DNA from 2 places in the Arthrobacter sp. Y3224055 genome. Region 1 is predicted to be linked to the other one. Evidence: predicted binding sites of a transcription regulator. Region 1 holds the regulator's gene; the other holds the start of a gene.
What was found. The regulator LexA, encoded in region 1, represses DNA repair genes until DNA is damaged. The targets are predictions, from matches to a motif close to TCGAACANNTGTTCGA.
Positions count from the first base shown of each region.

Region 2: AC5RTY_RS05720 (DUF6504 family protein) is a predicted target of LexA. The motif match lies at 5,495-5,510, and genes of this name have one in related genera.

Region 1 covers NZ_JBNHGB010000005.1:27,336-42,460, reverse strand. Annotated here, with positions in the region: gene AC5RTY_RS12625 (regulatory protein RecX) at 1-387, shown strand, start outside; gene AC5RTY_RS12620 (hypothetical protein) at 445-1,326, shown strand; gene miaB (tRNA (N6-isopentenyl adenosine(37)-C2)-methylthiotransferase MiaB) at 1,381-2,898, shown strand; gene miaA (tRNA (adenosine(37)-N6)-dimethylallyltransferase MiaA) at 2,904-3,833, shown strand; gene dapF (diaminopimelate epimerase) at 3,842-4,762, shown strand; gene AC5RTY_RS12600 (class I SAM-dependent methyltransferase) at 4,773-5,384, opposite strand; gene hflX (GTPase HflX) at 5,817-7,358, shown strand; gene AC5RTY_RS12590 (ATP-dependent DNA helicase) at 7,351-9,390, shown strand; gene lexA (transcriptional repressor LexA) at 9,502-10,251, opposite strand; gene AC5RTY_RS12580 (LysM peptidoglycan-binding domain-containing protein) at 10,548-10,901, shown strand; gene AC5RTY_RS12575 (histidinol-phosphate transaminase) at 10,974-12,083, shown strand; gene hisB (imidazoleglycerol-phosphate dehydratase HisB) at 12,138-12,755, shown strand; gene hisH (imidazole glycerol phosphate synthase subunit HisH) at 12,752-13,393, shown strand; gene AC5RTY_RS12560 (hypothetical protein) at 13,396-13,557, shown strand; gene priA (bifunctional 1-(5-phosphoribosyl)-5-((5-phosphoribosylamino)methylideneamino)imidazole-4-carboxamide isomerase/phosphoribosylanthranilate isomerase PriA) at 13,606-14,346, shown strand; gene AC5RTY_RS12550 (SseB family protein) at 14,356-15,125, shown strand, end outside.
Region 2 covers NZ_JBNHGB010000002.1:75,622-90,746, reverse strand. Annotated here, with positions in the region: gene thrS (threonine--tRNA ligase) at 1-1,209, opposite strand, end outside; gene AC5RTY_RS05725 (DNA polymerase III subunit alpha) at 1,366-4,986, opposite strand; gene AC5RTY_RS05720 (DUF6504 family protein) at 5,086-5,400, opposite strand; gene AC5RTY_RS05715 (SRPBCC domain-containing protein) at 5,662-6,096, opposite strand; gene AC5RTY_RS05710 (SOS response-associated peptidase) at 6,237-6,944, opposite strand; gene AC5RTY_RS05705 (glutaredoxin domain-containing protein) at 7,113-7,370, shown strand; gene AC5RTY_RS05700 (S-(hydroxymethyl)mycothiol dehydrogenase) at 7,535-8,623, shown strand; gene AC5RTY_RS05695 (MBL fold metallo-hydrolase) at 8,620-9,249, shown strand; gene moaA (GTP 3',8-cyclase MoaA) at 9,391-10,500, opposite strand; gene AC5RTY_RS05685 (lipoate--protein ligase family protein) at 10,560-11,339, opposite strand; gene AC5RTY_RS05680 (uridine kinase family protein) at 11,492-12,115, shown strand; gene AC5RTY_RS05675 (DnaJ family domain-containing protein) at 12,123-12,728, opposite strand; gene AC5RTY_RS05670 (ribonuclease Z) at 12,938-13,837, shown strand; gene AC5RTY_RS05665 (hypothetical protein) at 13,946-14,200, shown strand; gene AC5RTY_RS05660 (hypothetical protein) at 14,258-14,446, opposite strand; gene AC5RTY_RS05655 (hypothetical protein) at 14,593-14,820, shown strand; partial or broken gene AC5RTY_RS05650 (aldo/keto reductase) at 14,817-14,963, shown strand; gene AC5RTY_RS05645 (hypothetical protein) at 15,080-15,125, shown strand, end outside.

The sequences.
Region 1 (15,125 bases):
GACGACGTCGCCGAGGCGGTGCTCGACCGATTCGAAGAAGTCAATCTCATTGACGACGCCGGGTTCGCCGAAATGTGGGTGCGCAGCCGCTCCCAGACCCGTTCCTTGGCGCGCGCTGCCCTCAAGCGGGAACTCGCGGAGAAGGGTATCTCCGGCAACATCGCCGAGCAGGCACTTGACCAGCTTTCGCCCGACGATGAGCTGGAAGCCGCGCGGGGACTTGTTCGCCGCAAGATCCGTCCCGACTGGGAACTGAACGACAGGTCGGCCAGGGACAAGCATCTGCGGCGCTTGGTTTCGATGCTGGCACGGAAGGGCTATCCACCCTCGCTGGCCTACCGGGTCGCCGACGAGGAACTCGGCACCGCCGCCAACCCGGAGTTCTAAACGGCTTCGTTATGCAATTGAGACTTTCCGGGGTTTGGTCGGTATCATTGTGCGACTGTGAGCCCATCGCAGAATCAACGACGAAAATCCACCCAGCTACGCAGGAGCAACCGCAGGCGGCGCCGCCTCCGGATCGCGGCGGGGCTGACTCTCGGCTCTGTGGCCGCCCTCGGCGCAACCGGGGCAGCGGGCGCCCTCCACAACGGCCATAGCCCGTCCGCAGCGGTGGGACTCATCGCAGCCCCGGTGAAGCAACTGATGGGCTGGAGCGACCCGGACGAGGGGCAGCGGCCGTTGGCGCGTGCGGCCCAGCGGCAGCAAACGGAGGAAGCGTCCACCGACGCAACCGCCCCGAAGGCCGACCGGGCGCCGGAGGCGCGCACGGAAGAAAAGGAAACTGCCGCCGCACGGGCGCCCGAAACCCCTGCAGCAGAGCCCGCGGAGAAGGAAGCCTCCGGCCCGACGGATCCGGGGCAACGCGGCGACGCCGGAGCGCAGGCGGGCGCGGCACGGGAGGGCGCGGCGACAGACCCAGCCGGTAAGGCAGCTGCCGGGCGCACGGCCGAAGAACAAACCGCACCGGGGGCAAGCGATCAGCAGGCCGCAGCCGGCGCGGCCGAAGAACAGGCACCGGCGGCCGGCGCGCCGGCAGACCAGGGCGGCTCCTCGGCTCCTGCCGAGGCGCCCGCGACCGGCCCGGAGCCAGCCGACGCCCGCACCGGAGCAGCAAGCCAGGCCCCCGGCTGGGGTGCCGGGGAATTGGCCTGCCTCGAAGAACTCTGGAACCAGGAGTCGGAAGGCAACGCCGGCGTTGAGAAATCGACCGACGGCGGATATGTTTTCCGGATCCGGCTCGACCGCGGCCTGGATTACATCGAGTCCCGGTACGGTTCGCCGTGCCTGGCCCTGGACTTCCAGCTGACCAATAACTGGTACTGATTTGCCGGCCGTGCGAATTGTGGCCGGTCCCGCCGCAGGCCGTACCCTTGTAAGGTGAGTTTGACTGCCCCAGCCCCGCCCATCGAGACGCAGCACGAAGCCCGCACCTACCAAGTGCGCACGTTCGGCTGCCAGATGAACGTACACGATTCCGAGCGGCTTGCCGGGCTCCTCGAGGCGGCCGGCATGGTCGAGTCCCAAGGCGGGCAGGCCGACGTCGTGGTGTTCAATACCTGTGCGGTGCGGGAGAACGCCGACAACAAGCTGTACGGCAACCTTGGCCAGCTCGCCCCCGTGAAGGAACGCAACCCCGGCATGCAGATCGCCGTCGGCGGCTGCCTGGCGCAGAAGGACCGGGAGACGATCCTCCGGAAGGCGCCCTGGGTCGACGTCGTGTTCGGCACCCACAACGTGGGTTCGCTTCCCGCCCTGCTGGAACGTGCCCGGCACAACAACGAGGCGCAGCTGGAAATCCTCGAGTCGCTCGATGTCTTCCCCTCGACGCTGCCCACCAAGCGCGACGCGGTGTACTCCGGGTGGGTTTCCATCTCGGTCGGCTGCAACAACACCTGCACGTTCTGCATCGTGCCCTCGCTGCGCGGCAAGGAACGCGACCGCCGGCCGGGGGACATCCTGGCGGAGGTCCAGGCCCTCGTCGACGACGGCGCCATCGAGGTCACGCTGCTGGGGCAGAACGTGAACTCCTACGGCGTGGAATTCGGCGACCGCGGCGCCTTCGCGAAGCTGCTGCGGGCCTGCGGCAGCATTGACGGCCTCGAGCGGGTCCGGTTCACCAGCCCGCACCCGGCGGCGTTCACCGATGACGTCATCGACGCCATGGCCGAAACACCCAACGTCATGCCGCAGCTGCACATGCCGCTGCAGTCCGGGTCGGACAAGGTCCTGAAGGACATGCGCCGGTCCTACCGGTCCACGAAATTCCTCGGCATCCTCGAGAAGGTCCGGGAACGGATTCCGCACGCGGCCATCTCCACCGACATCATCGTCGGATTTCCCGGGGAGACGGAGGAGGACTTCCAAGCCACGCTGGAGGTGGTGGAACGGGCCCGCTTCGCCAGTGCCTTCACCTTCCAGTACTCCAAGCGGCCCGGCACGCCGGCCGCGGAACTGCCGGACCAGCTGCCCAAGGCCGTGGTGCAGGAACGCTACGAGCGCCTGATTGCCCTGCAGGACCGGATTGCCGCCGAAGAGAACGCCAAACAACTGGGCAGCCGGCTCGAGGTCATGGTGACCGCGCAGCAGGGACGCAAGGCGGAAGCGACCCACCGGCTCTCCGGGCGGGCCCGGGATCAGCGGCTGGTGCACTTTTCCGTGCCCGCGGGCGCGCCGACGCCGCGGCCGGGCGATCTGGTCACGGTGACCGTCACCGAGGCGGCACCGTTCCACCTGATCGCCGACCCGGCATCCGAAGCGGACTACCAGCTGCGCCGCTCGCGCGCCGGGGACGCGTGGGACCGCTCCCAGGCGGATTCCTGTGCGGTACCGGCCGCCGCGGGCAAGCCCTCCCAGGTGTCGCTGGGCATGCCCGCGCTGCCGGGCCGAACCGCCTGACGGCGATGCCGGTCCACCCCCAAGCGCCGCGCGGCCCGGCGGTCATCGCCGTCGTCGGTCCCACCGGCTCCGGAAAATCGGATCTCGCCGTCGCGCTGGCCCGGCGGCTGGGCGGGGAAGTAATCAACGCCGACGCCATGCAGCTTTACCGCGGCATGGACATCGGCACGGCCAAAATCGATCCGGCCGAGCGGCAAGGCATCGAGCACCACTTGCTGGACATCCTCGACGTGACGGAAGAGGCGAGTGTCTCTGCCTACCAACACCAGGCCAGGGAAGCGATCGACGCCGTGCACGGGCGGGGGCGCCGGGCCATCCTCGTCGGTGGTTCCGGACTGTATGTACGGGCCGCCCTGGATGCGATCGAGTTTCCGGGTACCGATCCGGCCCTGCGCCGCGGCCTCGAAGAGGAGCTGGAAAGGCTCGGCCTCGCAGCGATGCGGGAGCGGTTGCGGCAGGTCGACCCGGTGTCCGCCGGGCGGCTGGCCGACGCCCGCCGGGTCATCCGGGCGCTGGAAGTGCGGCAACTGACCGGGCGTCCGTTCAGCTCCTACATGCCGGAGCGGGAGTATGTCCGCCCGACCGTTCAGATCGGCCTCCGGGTGGACCGCGAGCGGCTCAAGCACCGCCTGGCCGGCCGCGTCCATACGATGGTGGAACGCGGGCTGCTGGAGGAAGTCGCGGCACTGGACCGGCAGGGCCTGCGCCAGGGCCGGACTGCCTCGCGCGCGCTCGGCTACGCCCAGTTCCTGAAGGTGGTCGACGGTGAATGGACCCGGGACGAGGCCGCCGAGGACACCATCGCCGCCACCCGCAAGTTCGCCCGGCGCCAGCTGACCTGGTTCCGCGCCGATCCGAGGATTCACTGGCTGGACTGGGAGGATCCGCTGGCGGCGGACAAGGCGGCAGCGCTCATCGCTAAGCTTGAGCCGTGAACAACCCCATGCCTGATCATCTGTCGGCCCTCGCCGGGCTGCCCTTTGCCAAGGGACACGGCACCGGCAACGACTTTGTGCTCATTGCCGATCCCGACGGGGCCAAGCGCCTCGGGGCCGAGGCGGTCGCCGGCCTCTGCCACCGCCACCTCGGCATCGGCGCCGACGGGCTCATCCGTGCGGTCCGGTCCCGGCACCTTCCCGAGGGCCGCGAGCTGCTGGAGAGCGCGCCGGAGGCCGAGTGGTTCATGGACTACTACAACGCCGACGGCTCGACCTCGGAAATGTGCGGCAACGGGGTCCGCGTCTTCGTGCACTTTCTGCTGGCCGAAGGACTCGTCCAGCTGCCGGCCGGTGAGTCGCTGACCATCGGAACCCGGGCGGGAACCAAAACGGTCAGCCGGTCAGCCAACGGCTACGCCGTGGACATGGGGCCGTGGGAGTTCATCTACCCGGCGGAGGCTGCCGCCAGGGCGATGGATTCGACGGTCAGCGCAGGCGGCCTCCAGGTGCCGCGGCCGGCACTGTCGGTGAGTCTGGGGAACCCGCACACCGTGGTCGCCCTCGCCGGGCTCGAAGAACTGGCCGCCACCGAGTTGTTCCACGCGCCGGCGGTGGACCCGGTCCCGGAGAACGGAACGAATGTTGAATTTGTCGTGCCGGCGGAACCCCTCGTCGCCGACGGCGCCGGGCACATCAGCATGCGCGTGCACGAGCGCGGGGTAGGGGAGACCCAGTCCTGCGGGACCGGCGCCTGCGCTGCCGCCGCCGCCATCCGCTACTGGGCGGGTGCGGGCGCACCCGACGACTGGCAGGTCGGCGTGCCGGGCGGCGTTGTCCGGGTCCGGTTCATCCCTGCGGCCGACGGACGGGAACACGTGGAGCTGAGCGGCCCCGCCGTGCTCGTGTCCCGAGGCGTGGTGGCCTGACCGAAGCGGCTCAACCGGCCCGCCGCACGCAGAGCACCCGGAACGTCTTTGCGGTGCTTTCACGGCTGACCGCGTAGTCTGACGGCAGTTCGGCCGCGAGCCAGCGCTGCAGCGAGTCCGATCCCAGGTTCTTCTGGACGACCAGCCAGGCGGTGCCCCCCGGTGCGAGGCGGGGCAGCCACATCAGCAACAGTGCGTGAAGCTCGCTCTTGCCGATCCGAATCGGAGGATTGGACCAGATGGTGTGGAACTGCAGGGCCGGGTCAACGTCTTCCGGGCGGCAGGCACGGACATTGGCCAGCCCCAGCGACGCGGCGTTGTCGTTGGTCAGGGCGATGCTGCGTTCATTGACATCTACGGCCAGCACCGTGGCACCGGGGGACTTCAGCCCCATGGTGAGCGCGAGCGGTCCCCACCCGCAGCCGACATCGAGCAGGTTGCCTTCCGGAGCAGGCGGCGGGACCTCGTCCAGAAGCACCGCCGTGCCCTTGTCGAGGCCGTCCGGGCTGAAGATGCCTCCGGCTGTTTGCAGCTGCCGCATGTGGCCATCCAGCTCGACGGTGAGGGTGCGGCGAACCTCGGGATTGCCTGGTTGCGCGCTGAAGTAGTGCTCTGTTCCCATAATCGGCCAGATTAGTGCGCCGACCGCGGAATCGGTATCTAGGCCCACCTAAGCAACGTCGGCTCTGATACCGTGGGAGGCATGAAAAACCTGTGATTGCGCCGTAACCTGCTGTCCCCGTTCGTAGCCGGACAGCGCGTGCCGATGGTTGAGGCCTTGACCTCCCCGGCCGCCGGGCAATCACCGTTCCCGAAGGCTCACTCGAGTCCCTTCTGATCCGGTGCCGCAGCCGCCGCAAGGGCTGCGGCGGCCCCCGGCACCCGCTGCTTGCCCTGCCGCCCGGCCGGGCGGCAGCCCCGCCTTTCCCGCCCGGCAGCGCCCGGGCCCATGCCAGGAGGACTTTTGGCGAATCATCCACAAACTGCATCTTCGGGCTCTGCCGGCCGCATCCCGGAGGACTACGATAAGACCACGGACATTTCGAAGGAGAGCATGACCACCAACCACCCCCAGCCGACACCGGAACCGGAAATGACGCCTGACGAAATCCAGGCGGTCATCGACCGTATCCTGGCCCGCGACACCGCCGCGCGCGGCAAACAGGGCGTCGGCGGCAGAGCCCAGGCACTCTCCGAACTTGATGCCGAGCATTCCGAATTCGACGGCGACCAGCAGGACCTCGCGGAACGCCGCGCCCTGCGGCGCGTAGCCGGCCTGTCCACCGAGCTTGAGGACGTCACCGAGGTTGAGTACCGGCAGCTGCGCCTGGAGCGCGTTGTCCTCGCCGGTCTCTGGACCGAAGGCACGGCCGACGACGCCGACAATTCCTTGCGGGAGCTGGCAGCGCTGGCCGAGACAGCCGGCTCCGAGGTGCTGGACGGTATTGTCCAGCGCCGGTTGAAGCCGGATCCGGGGACTTTCCTGGGCTCCGGCAAGGCCCAGGAACTGCGCGACATTGTGATGTCCACCGGCGCCGACACGGTCATTGTCGACGGCGAGCTTTCGCCGTCGCAGCGCCGCGGTTTGGAAGACATCGTGAAGGTCAAGGTCATTGACCGCACCGCGCTCATCCTGGATATTTTCGCTCAGCATGCCAAGAGCCGCGAAGGCAAGGCCCAGGTAGAGCTGGCCCAGCTTGAGTATCTGCTGCCCAGGCTCCGAGGCTGGGGCGAGTCCATGTCCCGGCAGGCCGGCGGCCGGGTGGGGGCGGCCGGCGGCGGCATTGGTTCCCGCGGGCCCGGTGAGACGAAGATCGAGCTGGACCGCCGGCGCATCCGTACCCGGATGGCGAAGCTGCGCCGGGAGATCACCGGCATGAAGCCCGCACGGGAAACCAAGCGCGCCAACCGCCGCCGCAATGCCGTGCCGTCGGTGGCAATCGCCGGCTACACCAATGCCGGCAAGTCGTCGCTGCTCAACCGCCTGACCGATGCGGGTGTGCTGGTCGAGAACGCGCTCTTCGCCACCTTGGATCCGACCGTCCGCCGGGCGGAAACACCGGACGGTATCGGTTACACGCTCGCCGACACGGTAGGTTTCGTCCGGTCGTTGCCGACGCAGCTGGTGGAAGCCTTCCGCTCCACCCTGGAGGAGGTTGCCGACGCCGACGTCATCCTGCACGTCGTCGACGTCTCGCATCCCGACCCGGAGGGCCAGATCGCCGCGGTGCGCGAGGTGCTGACCGAAATCGAAGCACGGCACATTCCGGAAATCGTCGTCTTGAACAAGGCCGATGCCGCCGATCCGTTCGTGGTCGAGCGACTGCGCCAGCGTGAACCGCGGCACGTCGTGGTCTCGGCGCGGACCGGGCAGGGCATTGATGAGCTGCTTCGGCTCGTCAGCGAGACAATCCCGCGGCCCAGTGTGAAGCTGCAGCTGCTGGTGCCCTACGACCGCGGCGAAGTGATTAGCCGCCTGCACAATGAAGACGCCGAGATCCTCTCCATGGAGCATGGCGGGGACGGCACGCGGCTCGACGTGATGGTGCGCGAGGGTCTGGCATCGGAGCTGGAACAGTTCCTCCGGCATGACTGACCTCCAGGTTCCCGCCGGTGAGGCGCTGCGGCTGCTTGACGTCGCCGTACAGGAGATGGGCGGGCAGCACCGTGCCGGCCAGCACGAGATGGCGGCGAAAGTGGCCGAGGCCTTCGAGCGCCGGCAACACCTGCTGGTGCAGGCGGGCACAGGCACCGGCAAGTCGCTGGCCTACTTGGTGCCGCTCATGGTCCAGGCGCTGGAGGGGGAGAAGCCGGCGATCGTCTCCACGGCAACGTTGGCGCTGCAATCGCAGATCGTCAAGCGGGACCTGCCCCGGCTGTTGGAGGCCGTCGCCGACGAGCTGCCCAGGCCGCTGGACGTCGCTTTGCTCAAGGGCAGGAACAATTACCTCTGCCTGCACAAGCTCGCGGGCGGCTTTCCGGACGAGGACGCGCCGGCGGCGCTGTTCAGCCTCGGCGAGGACGCGGTTCCGCATCCTGCTCCGGCCGGCGCAGCGTCGGCTTCCGGCGCCTCGGGCGCGCTGGGCAAGGAAGTCGTGCGCCTGCGCGAGTGGGCGCAGGAGACCGACACCGGGGATCGGGATGAACTGGTGCCCGGTGTCAGCGACCGGGCCTGGCGACAGGTCTCCGTCGGCTCCATGGAGTGCCTGGGCGCCCAGAAGTGTCCCCTGGCCGCCGAGTGCTTCAGCGAACTGGCACGGGGCCGCGCGGCGGAGGCAGACATCGTGATCACGAACCATGCCATGCTGGCCATCAACGCCTTCGAGGGCGTCGCGGTACTCCCGGACTATGACGTGGTGGTCATCGACGAGGCCCATGAGCTGCAGGACCGCGTCACCAGCGCCGTCGCGGGGCAACTCTCCGCCGCCATGGTGCGTACCGCCGCCTCGACGGCACGCAAACACACGGGGATCAGCGTGGAGCCTTTGAACTCCGCCGCCGATGCGCTGGAGGACGTCCTGCAGTCGGTGCCCACCGGCCTGCTGGCGGCCGGCCTCCGCGAGGAGCATGAGCTGGTTCTTGCGCAGGTACGGGAAGCGGCCCGCGCGGCGCTCTCCGACTCGAAGCCCGAGGGTGCGGGGGCAGCGGACGGCGGACGGCAGATGGCGCGCTCACGGCTCGCGGCCGTGCTGGAACTGGCCGAACGGCTGCTGTCCGCTCCGGACTCCCGGGAGGTCATCTGGGCGACCCGTCCCAGCACCTATGGCGAGGCCGGCGACTACGCCGCCAATGACGACCAGCCGGCAACGTTGAACATAGCGCCGCTCTCGGTGGCGTCCCGGCTGCGTGAGGGCTTGTTCGACGAACATACCGTTGTGCTGACATCGGCGACGTTGTCGGTCGGGGGGACCTTCGATGCCGTCGCCGGGTCGCTCGGACTGCTCGGAGCCGGCGCGCCCGCCTATTCCAGCGTGGACGTGGGCAGCCCCTTCGATTACCCCAGGCAGGGCGTGCTCTACGTGGCGTCGCATCTGCCGAAGCCGGGCCGGGGCACCAGCCCGGAACAGCTCGATGAACTCGAGGAGCTGCTGCTGGCCTCGCGCGGCGGCGCCCTGGGCCTGTTCTCCTCGCGGCGTGCGGCAGAAGAAGCCGCGGCCGAGATGCGCGGGCGCACCGACCTGACCATCCTGTGCCAGGGCGAATCGTCGATGGGCGCGCTGGTCCGCCAATTCGCCGAAGAGCCCGACACCTGCCTGTTCGGCACCATGACGCTCTGGCAGGGCGTCGACGTTCCCGGTTCCGCGTGCCGGCTCGTGGTCATCGACCGGATTCCGTTCCCCCGGCCGGATGACCCGCTCACGACTGCCCGAACCCGGTCCGTGGCGCAGTCCGGGGGAAACGGTTTCATGACGGTCTCGGCGACCCATGCGGCCGTGCGGCTGGCCCAGGGAGCCGGGAGGCTGATCCGCGCGTCAAACGACCGTGGAGTGGTGGCCGTGTTGGACTCACGGCTGGCGACGGCGCGCTACGGGAGTTTCCTCCGCAGCGCCCTGCCGCCCTTCTGGAGTACCAAGGACGGCGCCACGGCCCGCCAGGTCTTGGAAAGGCTGGCTACGGCCTCAGCCTGAACGGGTTGGGGGCACGCCCGTTCCGGAGCGAGCGGGGCCCTGCGCGGGGACCGCCCGTGCGGGCAGGGGATCCCGGGGTGGCTGCAGCGCGGACCGGGGAGACCGGGCGCGTCAGAGGGCCCGCATCACCGAGACAACCTTGCCCATGATGGTTGCGTGGTCGCCAAGAATCGGTTCGTACTGGGTATTCTGCGGCAACAGCCAGGTGTGGCCGTCGCGCTGCCGGAAGGTCTTGACCGTTGCTTCGTCGTCGAGCAGCGCCGCCACGATGTCGCCGTTCTCGGCCGTGTGCTGCTGGCGGACCACGACCCAGTCGCCGTCACAGATGGCCGCATCGATCATGGAATCGCCCGAGACCCTGAGCATGAACAACTCGCCGTGTCCCACCAGTTGCCGCGGCAGGGGCATGACGTCCTCGACCGCCTGGTCCGCCAGGATCGGCCCGCCCGCTGCGATCCTTCCCACCAGCGGCACCATCGCCGTGTCGGATGACGTGGTCAGCTCGGATACGGCGACGCCGCTGGAGCTGCGCAGCTGTTGCGGTTCATCGACTCCGACGATTTCCACACCCCCGTGCTCGAGTGTCAGCGGGGTCAGGATTTCCATGGCACGGGGACGCTTGGGGTCGCGCCTGATGTAGCCCATCTTCTCCAGTTGGGCCAACTGGTGCGTGACGCTGGACAGGCTTGCCAGACCGACCGTGTCACCGATCTCGCGCATGGACGGAGGGTATCCGTGTGACATAACGGAGCGCTGGATGGTTTCCAGGATCTTCTTCTGCCTCGGCGTCAGGCTGCGCCCCACTTTGACGGGCCGGCCGCGTCGCTTCGCTCCGGCAGTGGTGGTGGTCTCTTCCGACATGTCCGGCCCCGGTCTCCCCGTAGTGGTCCCTGCGCCGGCGCCGTAGCGGAACCGCACATGGACTGTTGTCTCAACTGTTTTGTCGGTGGCGGCTGATGCACTGCTCTTACTGCCGCCCGACGCTTACAACGCTAGGCGAGGCGGTAGCGAATTTCAAACATTTGTTCGACTGAGTCTCGACAATGTTCGATCACCAGTGCTAAAACTGTAGAAGACGTATTCGAAGATACGTTCGAATACCGTTGCAAGACGATCGAAACCAGCCGAAATAGATCGAATATCGGAAAGGTGGCACCATGTCCGCCCAGCTCGCACCGCAGCCCGCTGGCCTTCGTACCAGCACAGGCCTGCGGCTGACCCGCCGCGGCCGTTTGTTGCTGATCGGCCTGCCGCTGATGCTCGCCGCGGCCGCAGCCCTGACCCTGATCGGTTTCTTCACTGCTCCGGCAATGGCCGCCGCCGGGGGGCTGGGGCCGGGGCCGGCGGCGACCGTCACGGTCGGCAGCGGCCAGTCACTGTGGGACATAGCAGTGCAGTCCGCGCCGGACCGCAACCCCCACGATGTCATTTTCGAGATCGCGCAATTGAACGGCCTGCAGGGGGACATCGTCCACGCCGGGCAGCAGCTGCTGGTCCCGTCCGCGCGCTGAGGCAGCCGTAATATGAGCTGCTTCGGCCCGCCCGATTCCTGCCCCGGGCGGGCCGAAGCTTAAACTGGACCGGTGAGTGAGCAGTTAGAACGCCTGAACCGCCTGCCGTTGCGGGAAAATCTCCGGGGCCTGGAGCCCTATGGTGCGCCCCAGCTGGAGGTTCCCGTCCTCCTGAACGTCAACGAAAACACCCATGGCCTGCCCGATGCTGTCCGTCAGGCCATCGTCTCGGCCGTCAGCGAGGCTGCCGCGGGTCTGAACCGGTATCCGGATCGCGAGTTCACGAAGCTGAGGACGGCGCTGGCCCGCTACTTGGGGCACGGCCTCACCGCAGAGAACATTTGGGCCGCCAACGGATCGAACGAGGTCCTGCAGCAAATCCTCCAGGCCTTCGGCGGCCCCGGCCGCACCCTGCTGAGCTTCCCGCCCACCTATTCCATGTACCCGCTGCTGGCCAGCGGGACGGACACGGATTATGTGGCCGTTCCGCGGGGGGCAGACTTCACGTTGTCCCCGGACGCTGCCGCCGCCGCTGTGGCCGGCTCCGCGGCAAACGTGGTCGTTCTTTGCTCCCCGAACAACCCGACGGGCACCGCCCTGGGCCTTGAGGTCGTGGAGGCGGCGTATGAAGCGGGGGAAGCCTCCAAGGCCATCGTGATCGTGGACGAGGCCTACGCCGAGTTCGCCCACGCCGGAACGCCGAGCGCGCTGACACTGTTGCCGGGGCGGGAGCGGCTCATCGTTTCCCGCACCATGAGCAAGGCCTTCGCGCTGGCAGGCGCCAGGGTCGGGTACCTCGCCGCCGCACCGCAGATTACCGATGCGCTGCGACTGGTCCGCCTGCCCTACCACCTCTCCGCCGTTACGCAGGCAACGGCCCTGGCCGCGTTGGACCATGCCGATGCGCTGCTGGCCAACGTCGAAGACATCAAGGCGCAACGGGACCGCATTGTCGACGGGCTGGCCGAGCTGGGACTCGACCCGGCGCCGTCCGACTCAAACTTCGTGTTTTTCGGCGGGCTGGAGGACCCCCGCTCGGTGTGGCAGGGACTGCTGGAAGCCGGCGTGCTGATCCGCGACGTCGGGATCCCGGGCCATCTGCGGGTAACCGCCGGCACTGAGGCCGAGACCACAGCCTTCCTCAACGGCATCAAGGCCCTCGTGGCGAGCCCCGTCTCCTAAACTAGTAAGAGCGAACCGGCTCGTGCCGGTCGACCAATTCGTCAAAGGACTCCCATGACCGTGGAAACCACCACCGGACGTACCGCACGCCTCGAACGCATCACCAGCGAGTCGTCCGTGCTGGTTGAACTGGACCTCGACGGCACCGGCCGTTCCGAGATCAGCACCACCGTGCCGTTCTACGACCACATGCTCACCGCCCTGGCGAAGCACTCGCTCGTCGACCTGACCGTGAAGGCCAGCGGGGACACGCACATCGACGCGCACCACACCGTCGAAGATGTCGCCATCACCATCGGCGACGCCCTGAAGGAAGCGCTGGGCAACAAAGCCGGGATCCGCCGTTTCGGCGAAGCCACGGTGCCCCTGGACGAGGCGCTGGCCCACGCCGTCGTGGACATCTCCGGCCGGCCCTACCTGGTGCACACGGGAGAACCGGCAGGCCAGGAGTACCACTTGATCGGCGGACATTTCACCGGATCGCTGACCCGCCACGTGTTCGAATCGATCACACTGCACGCCCAGATCTGCCTGCACATGCGCGTGCTGGGCGGCAGGGACCCCCACCACATCGTCGAGGCCCAGTTCAAGGCCTTCGCCCGGGCACTCCGCGCCGCCGTCGAAGCCGATCCACGTGTCGAGGGCATTCCCTCGACGAAGGGAGCCCTGTGACGGCTGCGCCCAAGGTCACCGTACTGGACTACGGTTCCGGGAACGTCCGCTCGGCAGTCCGCGCGCTGGAGCACGTGGGTGCCGACGTCACGCTGAGCCATGCCTCCGACGACGTCCTCGACGCAGACGGCCTGCTGGTTCCCGGCGTCGGCGCCTTCGCCACGGTCATGCAGGGGCTCAAGTCCGTGGACGCGCTTCGCTGGATCGGACGCCGGGTGGCCGGCGGCCGGCCCGTGCTGGGAATCTGCGTTGGCCTGCAGGTCATGTTCGAAGAAGGCGTGGAACATGGCGTCCGCACGCAGGGCGTCGGGGAATGGCCGGGAACCGTGGAAGCGCTGCCGGCGGAGGTCGTGCCCCACATGGGGTGGAACACCGTGGACGCCGCGGAGGGCAGCCGGCTGTTTGCCGGGATCGAAGAGGAGCGCTTCTACTTTGTGCACTCCTACGGTGTGCAGCACTGGAACTTCGACGTCACCCAACCCGCGATGACGCCGCCGCTGGTGACCTGGTCCACGCACGGCGCCCCGTTCATAGCGGCCGTTGAAAACGGTCCGCTGAGTGCTACCCAGTTCCATCCGGAAAAGTCCGGAGACGCCGGCGCGGAGCTGCTGCGCAACTGGTTGAAGACGCTGAGGTAGCCATGGGCAGCATCCTCCTGATGGGCCTGGCCGGGCTGCTGGCCGGCGGCGCCATCTCGTTCCGGCAGCAGCGGCTGCCCAAGTGGTTGGTGATCGTCTTCTGGATCCTGGCCGGCCTGTCGCTGCTGGCTGCCTACTTGCTCACCCTCGGACCGGCCGAGTAACCACACCCATCCCGCGCCCGCTGACGGCGCGCAGAAAGCGGAAGAACCATGACGAACCAAACCTCCATCCTTGAACTTTTGCCCGCGGTCGACGTTGCCGACGGCCAGGCCGTCCGGCTGGTCCAAGGCGAAGCCGGCAGCGAGACCGGCTACGGGGATCCGCTGGAGGCTGCGCTGGCGTGGCAGAACGACGGGGCGGAATGGGTGCACTTGGTGGACCTCGATGCGGCGTTCGGCCGGGGCAACAATACGGAAGTGCTGCGCCGCGTCGCCGACGAGCTGAAAATCAAGGTGGAGCTGTCCGGCGGCATCCGCGACGACGCGTCATTGGAGCGCGCGCTTGAATTCGGGGCCGCGCGTGTCAACCTGGGCACCGCCGCGCTGGAAAACCCGAAATGGACAGCACGCGCCATTGCCCGGCACGGTGACGCCATCGCCGTCGGCCTCGATGTCCGCGGCACCACGCTCGCGGCCCGCGGCTGGACGCAGGATGGCGGCGACCTCTGGGAGGTGCTGGCCCGCCTCGAAGACGCCGGCTGCTCGAGGTACGTGGTCACCGATGTGACCAAGGACGGGACGCTGCGCGGACCCAACGTGGATCTGCTCCGGCAGATGTGCGAGCGGACCGACAAGCCGGTGGTTGCCTCGGGCGGGATCTCCAGCCTGGATGACCTGCGGACGCTGCGCGACCTGGTTCCGGCCGGAGTCGAGGGAGCGATTGTGGGCAAGGCACTGTACGCGGGCAAGTTCACGCTGCCCGAAGCCCTCGATGTTGCGGGACGGCGCTGAGGGACCAGCATGGGCAAGAAGCAACTGCCCGCCCATATCGCCGCCGCGCTGGCGGGAGCCGGCGGGGCGGGGGACTCGGCCGGCCAAAGCTGGGCCGGACGGGACCTGAGCGGTGAAGGAAACCCGCTCCACCAGTTCGACCACGATGACGGCAGCGCGGATCCCGGCTACGAGGCGGCGCTGCAATGGCTTGCCGCCGGAACCGGCGGCGAAGCGGAAGTAGTGGCTGCCCTGGCGAACGCCCGCGTTTTCGTGCCCATCGTGGCGACGCTGGGAGAAGAGGCCGAGGGCAGCCACGGCCTGACAGCGGATAAACAGGCCGACATGGCCGTGGTGACGTTGCAGGCGCCGGATGGGCGCCGGGCGCTGCCGGTGTTCAGTAACACGGCCGCCCTGGAAGCCTGGCATCCCCAGGCCCGGCCGGTCGCCGTGGAGGCGCCGCGGGCGGCCTTGGCGGCCGTGTCCGAAGACGCCGAACTGATGGTTATGGATCCGGGCGCCGCCCTGACGTTCGTTGTCCGGCGGCCGGCAGTGTGGGCGTTGGCCAAACAGCACGAGTGGGTGCCCTCCTACCGCGATCCGGCGCTCTTGGAGTGGGTGGCCGAGGCCACGGGCGGCGAGGAGGCGGTCATGGCCTCGTTCGTGGAGCCCGGGACCGGGATCGCGGTTCGGGCGGCAGATGGAGCCGTGGTGGCCGGCGGAGGCCACGGCCCGGAGCTGCGCCTGGTCCTGCAGGTGCGGGACGGGCTGGGGCGCGAGGAGTTGGGCGCCCTGGCGGG
Region 2 (15,125 bases), on a different contig from region 1:
GTGGACTACGCCGGACTTTTCGTAGCGGTAGACGGAGCCGAATTCGAACATCCGGAGCGGCAGCTCGCGGTATGACCGGCCGCGCGAGCGGAAAATCAGGTTGTGCATCGGGCAGTTCATCGGCTTCAGGTAGTAGTCCTGGCCGGGCTTGACGACCTCGTTGGTTTCGGGGTCGCGGGTCTCGTCCACATGCATGGGAGGGAACATCCCGTCCCGGTACCAGTCCAGGTGGCCGGAGACCTCGTACAGGTTGCTCTTGGTGATGTGCGGGGTGTAGACGAACTCGTAGCCCGCCTCGGTGTGCCGCTGCCGCGAGTAGTCCTCCATCGCCTTGCGGACGATGCCGCCCTTCGGGTGGAAGACGGGCAAGCCGGAGCCGAGTTCATCCGGGAAGGAGAACAGGTCCAGTTCGGCGCCCACCCGGCGGTGGTCGCGGCGCTCTGCCTCGGCCAGCCGCTCCTGGTAGGCCTTCAGGTCTTCCTTGGTGGGCCAGGCGGTGCCGTAGATGCGCTGCAGCTGCTTGTTCTTTTCGTTGCCCCGCCAGTAGGCGGCGGCCGAGCGGGTCAGCGCATAGGCGTTGGAAATCAGCTTGGTGTTGGGCAGGTGCGGCCCGCGGCAGAGGTCCTTCCAGACCACTTCGCCGCTCTTGGCGTCCACGTTGTCGTAGATGGTCAGTTCGCCGGCGCCCACTTCGATGCTGGCGCCCTCGCCGGCCTCGTCGGAGTGGCCCTTGAGCCCGATCAGCTCTTCCTTGTACGGCTCCCCCGCCATCTCGGCGAGCGCTTCGGTCTCGGAGACGGTGCGGCGGACGAAGCGCTGGTTGGAGTTGACGATCTTGAGCATCATCTTCTCCAGCTGCTTCAGGTCCTCCGGGGTGAAGGGCTCATCGACGTCGAAGTCGAAGTAGAAACCGTCGGTGATGTACGGGCCGATCCCGAGCTTGGAGTCCTTCCGCAGCTGCTGGACCGCCTGGGCCATGACGTGCGCGGTGGAGTGGCGCAGCACGTTGAGCCCGTCGGGAGAGTCGATAGTCACGGCTTCGACCTTGGCTCCGGCGGGGATCGGCTGGTCCAGGTCCTTCAGTTCGCCGTCGACGCGGACGACGACGACCTCCCGTCGGGCGCCGTAAAGGTCGGCTCCCGTCGTGCCCTCGGTCACCTGGTTCTCTTCGCCGTCGACGATGAGGGTGATGTTCTGGGGCGCTGACACAGAGGTCTCCTTATGGTGGATGTAAGCCGTTACTGCAGCGACATACTTGGGCGCTGCAAGCCTCTACGATCGTATCCGCTGACGCGAAGCCCGACCAACACCGCCGCGGCGGGGCTGCGCGCCCGCTGGGGCCGGCGAGCCGCGTCTGGCCGCGCATCATCCTGCCCGGTTCCCGTGGCTACCGGCCAGCCAGGACCCGGCCGGCACGCGGTGATCCAGTCCTTCGGCGGCCATGCGGCGGGCAAGTTCGCCAGGTCCAAGCTTTTCCTGGCGGGCGGCGTCCCTGCCGGCCGCCGGTGTTGCCGGCCCCCGTCCTGCCGCCGGTGTTGCCGGCCCTCGTCCTGCCGCCGGTGTTGCCGGCCCCCGTCCTGCAGCGGGCCCGGAAGGAACAGGGTGCCCCGGCAGCGGAAGGCTGGCAGTGTCCGAAAGGTCCCACGCCTCCAGCGCCTGCAGCCCGATTCCCCTGGGGCCGGTCCGCCGGGTGAGGCCGCGGATGAGCAGCATCTCGGTGCCGAACAGCAACGGGCCGGAGCGTTCCTGGGCTTCCTGGAAGAAGGTGGCGTCCACGCAGCCGGTGCCGTCGTCCACGCTGATGAAAACCACCCGACGGCCGCCGCGCATGGGCGGTGTCTGGGTGGCCACACGGATGCCGGCCACCATTACTTCGCTCCCGTTGCGCATCTGCAGCAGGTCCTTGGCCTGGGTGACTCCGAGTTGGGCCAGCAGCGGAGCGTAGCTCTCCATCAGGTGGGAGCTGGCGTCGATCGAGAGCAGGTCCAGTTCGGTGCGCACCTTGTCCACCGTGGTCGGTTCCGGGAAGACCGGGACCAGATGGCGCAGCTCCAAGTCCCCCAGCGGCAGGGACAGCTGGCCCTCGGTGGGCTGGTAGCGCTGGGGAACCGGGCGGCTGTCCGGCTGGTCCAGATGGTAGACCAAATCCGTCCGGCTGGCCGCCCGGCCGCCGCGCTGGCCGGTCCGGCGGTTCAGCTCGTCGAAGGCGCCCAGCTGGGCCAGGCGTTTGAGCGCGGGTTTGCCGACCTTGGCCCGCGCGCGCAGGTCGGCCAGCGATTCGTACGGCTGGCCGGCGACGATGCGTTTGAGCTCGGCCGCCGAGAGCCCGTAGATGCCGGTCAGGCTCAGCCGGATCCCCAGCTTTTCGCCGCTGCCGGAGGGTACGCGTTCCACCTGGTAGCGGTCGGTGCTGCGGTTGATGTCCAGCGGCAGGATCGGGATGCCCAGCCGCCGCGCTTCGGCCACCAGCAGGCGCAGCGGGTACATTCCCGGATCGTGCTGCCACAGCCCGGCCAGGAACGCCTCGGGGTGGTGGGCCTTCAGCCAGGCCGTCTGGTAGGTGGGCACCGCGAAGGCGGCCCCGTGGGCTTTGCAGAAGCCAAAGCTGCCGAAGGACTTCAGCGTGCCCCACACCGTGTCGACCACCTCCGGCGGATACCCCCGGTCCAGCGAGGCGTTGCGGAAGTATTCCTCCACCGCGGGTTCGGCTTCCTCGTTGCCCAGCAGCCGGCGGAATTCGTCCGCCTTGGCCAGTCCGCAACCGGTGAATACGTCGAAGGTCCGCAGGACCTGTTCGTGGAAGATCGTGACGCCGTGGGTTTCCTTGAGGACCGGAATCAAATCCGGGTGCGGGAAGCGCTCCGGCGCCCAGCCATGGCGGTGTTCCAGGAACGGCCTGACCATATCCGATTGCATCGGCCCCGGACGGAACAGCGAAATGTCGATAATCAGGTCGTTGAAGTCCCGCGGGGCCATCTTGCCCACCAGCTCGCGCTGGCCCGGCGATTCAATCTGGAAGCATCCCAGGGTGTGGGTGCTGCGGATCAGCTCATAGGTCGGCTCGTCGTCCAGCGGGACCTGTTCCAGGTTGATGGTCCCGTCCGCGGCAATGTAGTCGGGCCCGGTTCCGTCCTCGCCCACCGGATGCCGGCCGGCTGCCGTCACGGCGTCCTTGCCCGGATGTATGCGGGCTATTTCCTTGAGCGCGTAGGCGATGGAACTCTGCATCCGCACGCCCAGCACGTCCAGCTTGAGCATGCCCATCGGGTCCATGTCGTGTTTGTCGAACTGGCTCATCGGCAGACCCAGCCCGCTTGGCTGGGTAGGGGTGCGGTCCAACAGCGAGCTGTCGCCCAGGATCACGCCGCAGGGGTGCATGGAGATATGCCGGGGCAGCCGGTCCAGCCGTTCGGTCAAATCCACCAGCAGGTCCAGCTGCTGGTCCTGCTCCACCTGGGCGGAAAACGCGCGCAGCTCCGGCTTCTCCGCCATAGCCTCACGGAACTGGCGCGCGGAGAACCGCCAGAGCTGTTTGGCGATGCCCGAAATCTCCTCCTCCGGCAGGCCCAGCGCCAAGCCGGCGTCGCGGACCGCCCCGCGGGCACGGTAACCGTTCTGCATGCTCATCAGGGTGACCCGCTGGCTGCCGAAACGGTCGAAGATTTTTTGGTAGACGTTGTGCCGCTCTGCACTTTCCACATCGATGTCGATGTCCGGCAGGGTGGAACGGTCCTGGGAGAGGAAGCGCTCGAAGATCAGCCCGTGGTCCAGGGGGTTCACGTGGCTGATGTAGAGCAGATAGTTCACCAGGCTCGAGGCACCCGACCCCCGGGCCGCGGCGCGCACGCCCATCCCGGTGATCATGCGCGACACTTCGGCCACCGTCAGGAAGTAGGAGGCGAAGCCCAGCCGCGAGATGATGCCCAGCTCATGGGCCAGCCGGTCCCGCAGTTCCTTCTCCGCCCGTCCGGACATTCCGCCAAACCGTTCGGCGATGCCGGTTTCGCAGCGCTGGACCAGCTCGGCCACGGGATCCCCGTCGATCCCGATGACGGAGGCTTCGGGGACCACCGGGCGCTTGAACCCCATGTCCCGGTAAGGATCCATGCGGCACCGGTCGGCCACCGCTTCCGTCGTGGCCAGCAGGCGAATGACGTCCTTGCTTCCGCCGCCGGCTGCCTGCACGATTTCCCGCGCCAGGGCCTGCATCCGGTCGGGGGATTTCAACCAGCCCTGGGCGCTCGGCTGCAGATCCGGCAGCTTGGACAAGGCTGTCAGCGCCCTCGCCGAGTCCAGCACATCTGCAGTGGCGGCGCCGTCCTCTTCGCAGTAGCGCACGGCGTTGGTCAGCACTGCGGGAAGATTCAACTCCCCGGCCAGGTTAAGCATCCGCACCGCGTGGGCGGTACTGAGATTCTCCCCCGGGGCACTCAGGTGGGAGACAATTTCCACTGCGAGCGCCCCGGCCGGCAGTCCGCTGCGCCAGCGTCCGGCCAGCCGGCGGGCTTCGGCGTAGCTACGGCGGCGCAGCGCCTGTCCGACGTCGGAAAAAGGACCCACCAGCACCGTCAGGGCCGGTCCGCCGTCCGGAATGCCCGCATGCCGGGCGAGTTGATCCACCGTCACGCCGGGCGTCCGGCGGCTGGCGGAACGCCCGCGGGCAGCCGTGCCGGCGTGGGCTTCCGAGACCAGGCGGCAGAGCGCATGGTAACCGCTGCCCTGGTTCCCGCCATGGGCCAGCACCACAACGCGGCCGGTGTCCCGACCGCCGCCGTCTTGGACGGCCAGGTCCACGCCGACTATCGGATCCATCCCCGTCGCCAGGCATGCCTTCAGGTGCTTGACCGTGCCGTAGAGACCGTCCCGGTCGGTGCAGGCCAAGGCGTCGGCTCCGAAGGAAGCGGCCGCAGCGGCCAGTTCCTCCGGCCAGGAGACACCGTAGTGGGCACTGTACGCCGTGGATACGTGCAGGTGGGTAAAGCTCATGGACATTCCAAACAACGGTCGGGTCTCGGGATCGGCATCCGGCGGACTGCCGGGGCGAACCGGGGGCTGACAGAAAGGCCGGCGGGTACCGTGGTGCGGTCAGGCGCTCAGCTCCCGGACGGCATCATGGACGCGGATCAGGCGCCAGCGTCCGGTATCCACCTGATGGGAAAGGTCCAGGGTGCGGATCTGCGACCGGCCGTTCAGCCGCGCCTGCACCCGCCAGATCTCATGGTCCACCAGTCCCGCGCCCCGGCCCCGTTCCGCACGCAGTTCCTCCGCCCACCATTTGCGGCGTTCGTACCAACGCACCGGTTCCGCGACGATGCGGTAGCTCCTGCCCTGCCAGCGCAGCCGGAGCGGCTGTCCGGCAGGGGAACACACAACGTCAACTGCTTCGCTGAAAACACCCATGTCCCAGTCGCCTTTCATCTGGACAACGGGTCATAATCCCCGGCGAGCGCCCCTGCCAACACGCCCGCCGAAGAACTTGACCCTCTTATTCTATTCGAATATGTATTCGAATCCAAGATCAAGCCTAGGTTCGGGCACTGACAAAATCGGGCCTCCCGCCGACGTCGGCTCAGCGCGCGGCCGCACTGCGGCTAAGTGCAGCAGCACGGCCTACCGTGCAGGTAGGACGGCCAGGTGCGTGCCGTGCGGCGGCCAAGGAGCCTAGCCGTCGTGCTCGGCGAGGTACTTCACGTCGCCGACCAGCTTGTCCCACATCAGCTTGGAGTGTTCCGCCGCCTCGGCGGTCTCGTTGTTGTCCTGCGACAGCGTGAACTCCGTGCCGCCCGGAACTTCCTCCAGCGTCCAGACGAGACGGTGGTAGTTCTCGGGCAAGTCCTCCCGGCCGGACAGCGGGCTGAAATGCGTGACGACCAGCCGCCGTCCGGGTTCGAACTCCAGCACCTGGCCCTTGTCCTCGTACGCCTCGCCCTCCCACTCGCCCCGCCAACGGATGGGCCCGCCAACGCTCCAATCGGTCTGCACGTCGGTGCCGAACATGAATCCCCTGATGGCCTCGGGGTCCGTGATCACGGACCAGACACGGTCCGGCGGCGCCGCAATGGTCGCCGTCGAACTGGCCACGTACCGTCCGGACATTGGCTTCCTCCCCTGGTTCCCGCCGTGGCGCCGCGGGTGCGGCTACTCCATCCCAGCTTCCGGCAGCCGGGGCCGGCGCACAATGGCTGCGGGGACACCGCTCAGGGAACGATCCCCGCTTCCGGGCCGCCCGACGGCGCTCATGCTGCCTCGTCGATGAGGTCGGGCCCGTTGTTGCGCACGTTGTTCACCTTCGAACTGACCCGCCGCGGGACAAGATGCGGTTCGGGCATGGCCTCCAGCAGCTGCCGCACGTCGGCCTCGGATGTTGTTTCCGGATCCAGCCAGTCCGCATAGAGGCCGGGCGGAACGATCAGCGGTGTCCGGTCATGGATATGCCCGAGCGCATCGGCCGCCTGGGTGGTGATGATGGTGCAGGTGCGCAGCCACTTCTCCGGGTGGTCTTCGGGCAGGGCCGGGTCGGGCCAGTTCTCGAACAAAGCCGCGAAAGCCAGCGCCTCGTCGCCTGCGCCGTGCAGGTAGGTCGGGATCTTGCCGTCCTCGGTCTTCTGCCATTCGAAATACCCGTCGGCAACAAGCAATCCGCGCTTCCTGGCCGCCGCCTTTCGGAACGAGGGTTTCTCCGTCACGGTCTCCATCCGCGCGTTGATCAGGCGGGCGCCGGAGCGGGGGTCCTTGGCCCACGGCGGCACGAGGCCCCACCGCGCCAGGATGAGTTTCCTGGACACTCCCTCGCCGTCGGCCTGCTTGCGGTCGATGATCAAGGGGACCTCGTCGGTCGGAGCCACGTTGTAGGAAGGCTGGATCTCTTCGACATAGGACTCATCGACGTCGAAGGAAGCCACCAGGTCGCCGGTGCTCCGGGCCATGACGTATCTGCCGCACATGCCTCCATTATGGTCCAGCCGCGCGGCGGAAGCCCGGCGCGCGGCCCGAAACGGCCTCGCACCCCGGCGGTACTCCCCGCCCGGCAGCCGCCGCGGCCGGCGCCGGGAATGACCGCGCCCGGTGCGACGTTGACATGTACACAAGCTTTCAGACCAGAAGGAGCCATCTTGGATTACACACCTGCTGCCGGAACCGTCACCATGTTCTCCACCACCTGGTGCGGGTACTGCCGCCGCCTGAAGACCCAGTTCGATGCGCAGGGCATCGGCTACACCGAGATTAATATCGAAGAGGTCCCCGGCACCGCGGAGCTCGTCGAGAAGCTCAACGACGGAAACCAGACGGTTCCCACCCTGCTCTTCCCGGATGGCAGCAGCGCCACGAACCCGCCGCTCTCCCTGGTCAAGGAACGCCTGGGCGTCTAGCAGCGGCAGGCTCCACCGGCGGAATCCGGACCGCGGGCCACGGGGCGCCGCAGTTTCCATAACAATCGTTTTGGAAATTGTGGCGCCCCTGTTTTGTTCCTAGGATGGGGCAGGACGGCCGACGACGGCCTCGCCAGACTTCGCTAGGAAGGAATCACTCCCGCATGGTTCACAAGGTTCGGGCAGTAGTGGCCCTGGAAAAGAATGCTCCGGTCTCCATCGAAACCATCCTGGTTCCCGATCCGGGCCCGGGCGAGGCGCTGGTGGACATCCTCACCTGCGGCGTCTGCCATACCGATCTGCACTACAAGCAGGGCGGGATCAACGACGACTTCCCGTTCCTGCTCGGCCACGAAGCCACCGGCGTGGTCAGCGCCGTCGGCCCCGACGTGACCGATCTTGAGCCCGGCGACCGCGTCATCCTGAACTGGCGCGCAGTGTGCGGCGAGTGCCGGGCCTGCCGGCGCGGTGAAGCCCAGTACTGCTTCAACACGCACAACGCCACCCAGAAGATGACCCTCGAGGACGGCACCGAGCTCTCCCCCGCCCTGGGCATCGGTGCCTTTGCCGAGAAGACCCTGGTGGCCGCCGGCCAGTGCACCAAGGTGGACGACGACGTCGACCCGGCGGCGGTCGGACTGCTCGGCTGCGGCGTCATGGCCGGCATCGGCGCGGCGATCAACACCGGCGAGGTCAAGCGCGGCGAATCCGTGGCCGTGATCGGCTGCGGCGGCGTGGGCATCGCCGCCATCGCCGGCGCCAAGCTGGCCGGCGCCACCACGATCATCGCCGTCGACATCGATGACAACAAGGTGGAGCTGGCCAAGTCGCTGGGTGCCACGCACGGGATCAACTCGAAGCAACAGGACCCGGTGGAGGCCATCCGGGCGCTCACCGGCGGCAACGGCGCCGACGTCGTGATTGAAGCGGTTGGACGTCCGGAAACCTACAAGCAGGCGTTCTACGCCCGCGACCTGGCCGGGCGCGTGGTCCTGGTGGGAGTCCCCACGCCGGACATGAAGATCGAACTGCCGCTGCTGGACGTGTTCGGCCGCGGCGGCTCGCTGAAGTCCTCCTGGTACGGCGATTGCCTGCCGTCCCGCGACTTCCCGATGCTGGTCAGCCACTACAAGCAGGGCAACCTGGACCTGGACGCCTTCGTCACCGAGCGGATCAAGCTCGACGAGGTTGAGGCCGCGTTCGACAAGATGCACGAGGGCAAGGTGCTGCGTTCGGTGGTGGAGGTCGCATGAGCGCCGCAATCGAAAACCTGGTCACCTCGGGCACGTTCTCGCTGGACGGCGGCACCTGGGACGTGGACAACAATGTGTGGATCGTCGGCGACGCCACCGAGGTCATCGTCATCGACCCGGCACATGATCCGCAGGCCATTGCCAACGCCGTCGGCTCCCGGACGGTGAAGGCCATCCTGCTCACGCACGGTCACGACGACCACATCCGCGCCGTCGGTGAATTCCGGGACCTGGTGAAGGCACCGGTTTACCTGCACGACGCCGACCGGATGCTCTGGGACGCCGTCTTCCCGGACAGCGCACCCGACCACGCGATCGAGGACGGCGACACCTTCGAGATCGCGGGGGCGCGGCTGCAGGCCATCCACACTCCGGGCCACTCCCCCGGATCGGTCTGCTTCCACCTGGCATCGCAGAACGTGCTGTTCAGCGGGGACACGTTGTTCAACGGCGGTCCGGGAGCCACCGGCCGCAGCTATTCCAGCTTCGAAACGATCATCGAGTCGATCAAGGGCAGGCTGCTGACGCTGCCGGCCGAGACCACGGTGAAGACCGGTCACGGCGATTCCACCAGCATCGGCGCCGAAGCGCCGCAGCTCGACGAGTGGATTGCCCGCGGCCACTGAGTAAGTCCGGGCCCAGTCCCGCACCGCCCGCGCCCGACCGTATTCCGGTTCGGGTGCGGGCGGTGTGCTGTCCGGGGCCGGATCCGGCTTGCCGGCGGTGGCGCCATCGGTTCCACGCGCGGCTGCGGTGCGGCCGACCGATCAGCCGCCGATGTAGTGCATCTCGACCCTTTGCCCTGGCCAACCGGTGGCCGGGGGCGCCTCGCGCGGCGCCGGACCGGTCTCGTTTCCGGCGGCCACGCCCGCGGTCTCGGCGCTGCGCAGTTCCGAGTAGCGGTCCGAGCGGGCCCGCCAGACGCCGGAGAGCACGCGCGTCAGTTCGCCGTCGTCCGCGCCGCCGCGCAGCAGGGCGCGCAGGTCCGTTCCGCCGGTGCCGAACAGGCAGGTGAACAGCTTCCCGTCGGTGCTCAGCCGGGCGCGGGTGCAGCCGTGGCAGAACGCCTGCGTGACGCTGGAGATGGTCCCGATTTCGCCGCCGCCGTCGCGGTACCTGAAGCGCGTGGCCGTCTCGCCGGGGTACCGGGGTGCCAGCGGTTCCAGGGGCAGGTCGGCATCGATCCGCCGCACGATCTCGGCCGACGGGACGACCTGCGCCAGGTTCCAGCCGTTGGTCGTGCCCACATCCATGTATTCGATGAACCGGACGATGTGGGGTGTGCCGTGGAAGTGGCGCGCCATGGCCGGGACGCCGCCGTCGTTCTGGCCGCGCTTGACCACCATGTTGACCTTGACCGGGCCCAGCCCGACCGCGGCCGCGGCCTCGATGGCCTCCAGCACCGCGGCGACGGGATAGTCGACGTCGTTCATCGCGCGGAAGGTAGCGTCGTCAACCGAATCCAGCGAGACGGTCACCCGGGACAGCCCGGCCGCCTTGAGCGCCTCGGCCTTGCGGGCCAGCGCCGAGCCGTTGGTCGTCATCGCCAGGTCCAGCGGACGGCCTTCGGGCGTGCGGAGCCCGGCCAGCCCGGTGACCAGGTCCTCGATTCCCCGCCGCAGCAGCGGTTCGCCGCCGGTCAGCCGCAGCTTTTCCACCCCTTCGGCGGCGGCGATCCGGGCCACCCGGACGATTTCGTCGAAGGTCAGCAGCTGGTCCTTGGGCAGGAACACGAAGTCGCGGCCGAATACTTCCCTGGGCATGCAGTAGACGCAGCGGAAGTTGCACCGGTCGGTGACGGAGATCCGCAGATCCCGCAGGGGCCGGCCCAGTGCGTCGTCGAGGGTGTGCGGACCGTGCTGCGCTGGCCCGTCCATGGTGTGCCTCCGCTGCCGGGACTCGAAGTCCCCTCCAGACTAGGCGGGCCGGGCGTCGACTACAACGGGGCCGGTTCCGGGACCTGCACGCGGGCCAGCAGGTCGGCAAACGCCCCGTCCGCCACGTCGGCGTAGCCGGCGTACGCCGCCCGCAGCGCCTGCTCCACCGAGTCCACGCCGAGGCCGGGCAGCAGGTCCTCGGCCGCGCCGGCCGTTGCCGGATCCCAGTCCAGGCCGAGTGCGTCGTAACTGGCAGTGAGGACCTCGCGCAGCGGTGCCGCATCCTCCACCACCACGACGGAGGAAAACAGCCAGGCACCGGCCACGACCCGCTGCGCGGTGCCCACCAGCTTGATCCTGCGCAGGGGATCAACCGGGTACGCGCCGTGGATGCTGAACTCACCCGGGCAGTACTCCCCCGGGATTTCGCCCACGCCGGCCTCCAGCCCGGTGGCCCGCAGGCCGCCGGCGATGAGCTCCCCAAACCGGCCGAAACGCTTTTTCGCGCCGGCAATGGCATCGGCCAGCGGCTCCACATGGTCCAGCACCAGGCAGCCTTCGTGGTACGCGGCCGCGCGGCCGCCCGCCTTGCGCACCAGCGGTTCGAATCCACGTTCGCGGCAGCGACGGGCCGCCTCCTGAAAGCCGGGCAGATGAGCGTCCCGCTGCCCGAACGCCACCGTGGGTGCCGGACGGTACAGGCGCACGGTAGCGCCGAGCCGTCCCTGCTTGGCCGAGGCCAGCAGTTCCAGTCCAAACTGCAGGTCCGCCTCCGCGCCGAAAGACTCCGGCTGGCGGACCCAGTCGAGCCCGCCAGGGCCCTGCGCCGACTGCTCCAAAGTGATGCCTGCTTCCTGAACCTGCTGATCCGCGCCGCCGGTCTCGGCGGATGCCCCTGCCATTTTACGGCCCGGGGCCATAAAGTGCTGTCCGCGCCGGGTCCAGGCAATCGAGGACCTTGCCACCGTGCCCGACACGGAATAATAGCCATGTGACTTCTCCCCAAACACCGCTCGTGCTGCTCGGCGGCGTCTCCGGCTCCGGTAAGTCCTACCTGGCAGCGCGGTTCGGCCGTCCGCATGTGGAGCTCGACGCGTTTTACCGGGAGATCAGCGAGCACACCGGCGCGTCCCCCATGCCGCTCACCCCGTACGGGGAAATCGACTGGGACCATGCCGGCACCTGGAACAGCGGCGCCGCGGCCGGCGCCATAATGGACCTGCTGGAGACCGGCAGCACCCGGATCCCCAACTACTCCATCGCCACCTCCAGCTACAGCGGGCACCGCACCGTGGAACTCTCGGAGGGGCCGGTGATTGCCGAGGGGATCTTCGCCGACGCCGTGCTCGGTCGGCTGCGCGGCCTCGGGGCGGAGGTTGACCCCGTCTTCATCAGGGTCTCCCCCATCACGACGGCGGTGCGCCGCCTGGTGCGCGACCTGCGGGAGCACCGCAAGCCACTGCCGTTCCTGCTCAAACGGGGCTGGGCAATCTTCCGTTCCGAGCGCGCCGTGCGCGACCGTTATGTGGCGGCGGGATTTCGCCCTGTCGCCAAGCGGCAGGTGAAGAGGGAGCTGGCCGCCCTGCGCCGGACACCGGCCGCCCAGCGGAAGTAGCGCCCGGCTATTCGGTCACGTCCCACATCCGGCGCCACCATGGCCGCTTGGGCTCGGGCTCCGGTTCCTCGCGTGCCGCCGCGGCCGCCCTGGCCGCCCGGCGTTCCCGCCAGCGTTCCAGTTCATACTCCACGTCCCGGGTCTTGGTGATCACCGGCGGGCCGCCCTGTAACTGTCGCCGCGCGTTGACCACCCGGGCGTTGAAGTCCTCCAGGATTTCGCGCACCCGCCGGTCCGAGATCTGCTGGTCCAGGCGTCCGTCCAGCTCGGCGTCCTCGGTCCGCAGCAGCAGGGCTTCGGGGCCCAGCCCCGTGAGGTTCTCGCGCTCGATCAGCCCCTTAAGCCACCAGTCGGGGTCATACCCGTTGCCCAGGTTGGGTATCGGTTTTCCGGCGTATTTCAGGTCATCGAAATCCCCGCGGGCCATGGCATCCCGGATCAGGTAGTCCGCGCGCCGGGAGGTGTCCAGCTCCCGGATTTTCCGGTGCTTCTCCTCTTCGGCCTCCGCCCGCTCCTCTTCCTCCGCGTCGGCCGGCCCGCGTTCGCGTGACGCCCGCAGCTCCGCGGCGCGTTCCAGCCGCCGGCCGTCGTCACCCGCTGCCCTGCTGTTCACTCGTCAGACACCGCCTCCGGTACGACTTGGGCCCGATGCTCGGCCACCGGGCTTTTCCTGACATTTTCCCAGCCCCGTTGCGAGCCAGCAATGCGTCGCCGTCGTTCATGCGCCGATCGCAGGTTCCCCGGCCGGTCGCGCCGGCGCGGCCGCGCCGGCGCGCTTCAGGCGGTGGCCGCCGGCGCATCCGCGATGGCAGACTCGGCCGCATGCGCGAATTTGTCGTCCTGGGCACCGCCTCGCAGGTTCCTACCCGGAGCCGCAACCACAACGGCTACCTGCTGCGCTGGGACGGCGAGGGAGTGCTGTTCGACCCGGGTGAGGGAACGCAGCGGCAAATGATCCTCGCCGGGGTTTCGGCCAGCCGGATCACGCGCATCTGTCTGACGCATGTGCACGGCGACCACTGCTACGGATTGCCCGGCGTGCTCTCGCGCATGGTCCTGGACGGCGTTGAGCATCCGGTTCATCTGCACTATCCGGCCTCCGGTGCTGATGTGGTCCGGGCCCTGGTCTCACTCGCCTCCCCGGGACTTGACCTGCGCCTGCACCCGCACGGCGGCGCCGGGGCCATCGCGGACGGCCTCGAGGTGCGACCCCTGGACCACCGGATCGAGGCCTACGGCTACCGGCTGGTCGAACCCGACGGCCGCACCCTGCTGCCCGACCGGCTGGCTGCCGCCGGGATTTCCGGCCCCGACGTGGGCCGCCTGCAGCGGGAAGAAACCTGGAAGGGGGTGCGGCTGGAGGATGTCAGCGTGGCCCGCCCGGGACAGCGCTTCGCCTTCGTAATGGACACCGCGGTCTGCGCCGGGGCGGAGGAACTGGCCGACGGCGCCGACCTGCTCGTGGCCGAGTCCACCTTCAGCGACGACGACGGTGCTCTTGCCGTCCGGCACCGCCACCTCACCGCCGGTCAGGCCGGCGGACTCGCCGCCGGCGGCGGTGTGGGCACGCTGGTGCTGACCCATTTCTCCTCGCGCTATCCCGACCTGGCCCCGCTCGAGGAACAGGCCAGGGCGCGGGCAGGAGGGGCCGAGGTGGTTGCGGCCCGAGACCTGGACCTGATCCCGTTTCCCCAGCGCCGGCGGACCGGCATCGGGCGATGAAGCACGCCCTGGCCGGTTTTCCGGCAGCCCTGCCTGTTTCCCTCCCGGCTCGTCCGGGTTACGGTGGCAATCTCAGCGCAAGGTGAATCACGATCGAAGGAGGCTGCAATGAGCGAGCAGAACCGCCCGGAGGACGAACAGACCCTGCCGGATCCGGAGCTGAACATCCAAGGTGAAGACCCGCTCATCCCGGATGAGGGCGTCGACGCGGTGCCGCCGGAACTGGTGGATGCCGGGATCGATACGGACTCCGCGCGTCCCGTGGACGAGACCCTGTCCGATCCGCTCGAGGGCGGGATGGCGGACGACCGGCTGGGAGCCCCGCTGGAAGATTTCGACCCGGATGAATCGCCGAGCCAGTAGGCGCAATGAAGCCCCGCAGAGTTACTGCGGGGCTTCATCTATCCCGTACGGTTTCGGCTACGTGGTTCGGTCGCTGGCTGGCTCTTCCACTGTTGACTTGTCCAGGAAGGCAATCACTTCGGAGTCATCAGTCTTCGTCCAGGTTTCGCGCCCGGTGTCCTTGTCTTCGCGGCGGGTTTCCGGCGTGTCCACGGCTTCCTTGCGGAAGCCCCAGCGGGAATCCCTATTCGAGGCGTAGCACATCACGAACCTCCTTTTTATCGGTCCCTTAATCGTCCTCCGGTCGCCGTCGGATGCCAAGGGCCGCTCGCTCGAAGATTCAGTGATGCAGGGTGGGCACTTTCGTCTCTGAACGATCGTTTCTGCGGGCCCCGCAGACTAGAGTCTCGTCCATGGCGGCCGAGCAGAAGACAGCGCTCAACAACGGTGTGTGGATAGACCGTCTCGGCTTCGGCACGGCCAGAATCCCCCCGCCGGAGACCGCCGGGCTTTGCTATCGCGCTTTGCAGGCCGGTTTCCGCCACATCGACACCGCGGCCCTGTACGGCAACGAGCAGGGGGGGGTGAAACCTCCAAGGCGCTCGAGCGCCTCTACCATGAGGGGCGTGTACGGGCGGTGAGCGTTTCGAACTTCCTTCCGAAACATCTCGAACAGCTGCTCCAACACACCGACGTCGTGCCGGCGGTCAACCAGATCGAGTTGCACCCCTGGTTCCAACAAGCGGGACTGCGGGAATTCAACGCCGCCCACGGCATCCGCACCGTGGCCTCGAGTCCCCTGGCCCGGGGGGGCAGCGCTAAAGGATCCTATCGTGGTGGACCTGGCCCCGCGACCTGGGCAAAACCCCTGCACAGGTGGTCCTGCGCTGGCATCTCCAGTTGGGCAATATCGCCATCTCCAAGGCAACAAGTCCCCGCATTCAGG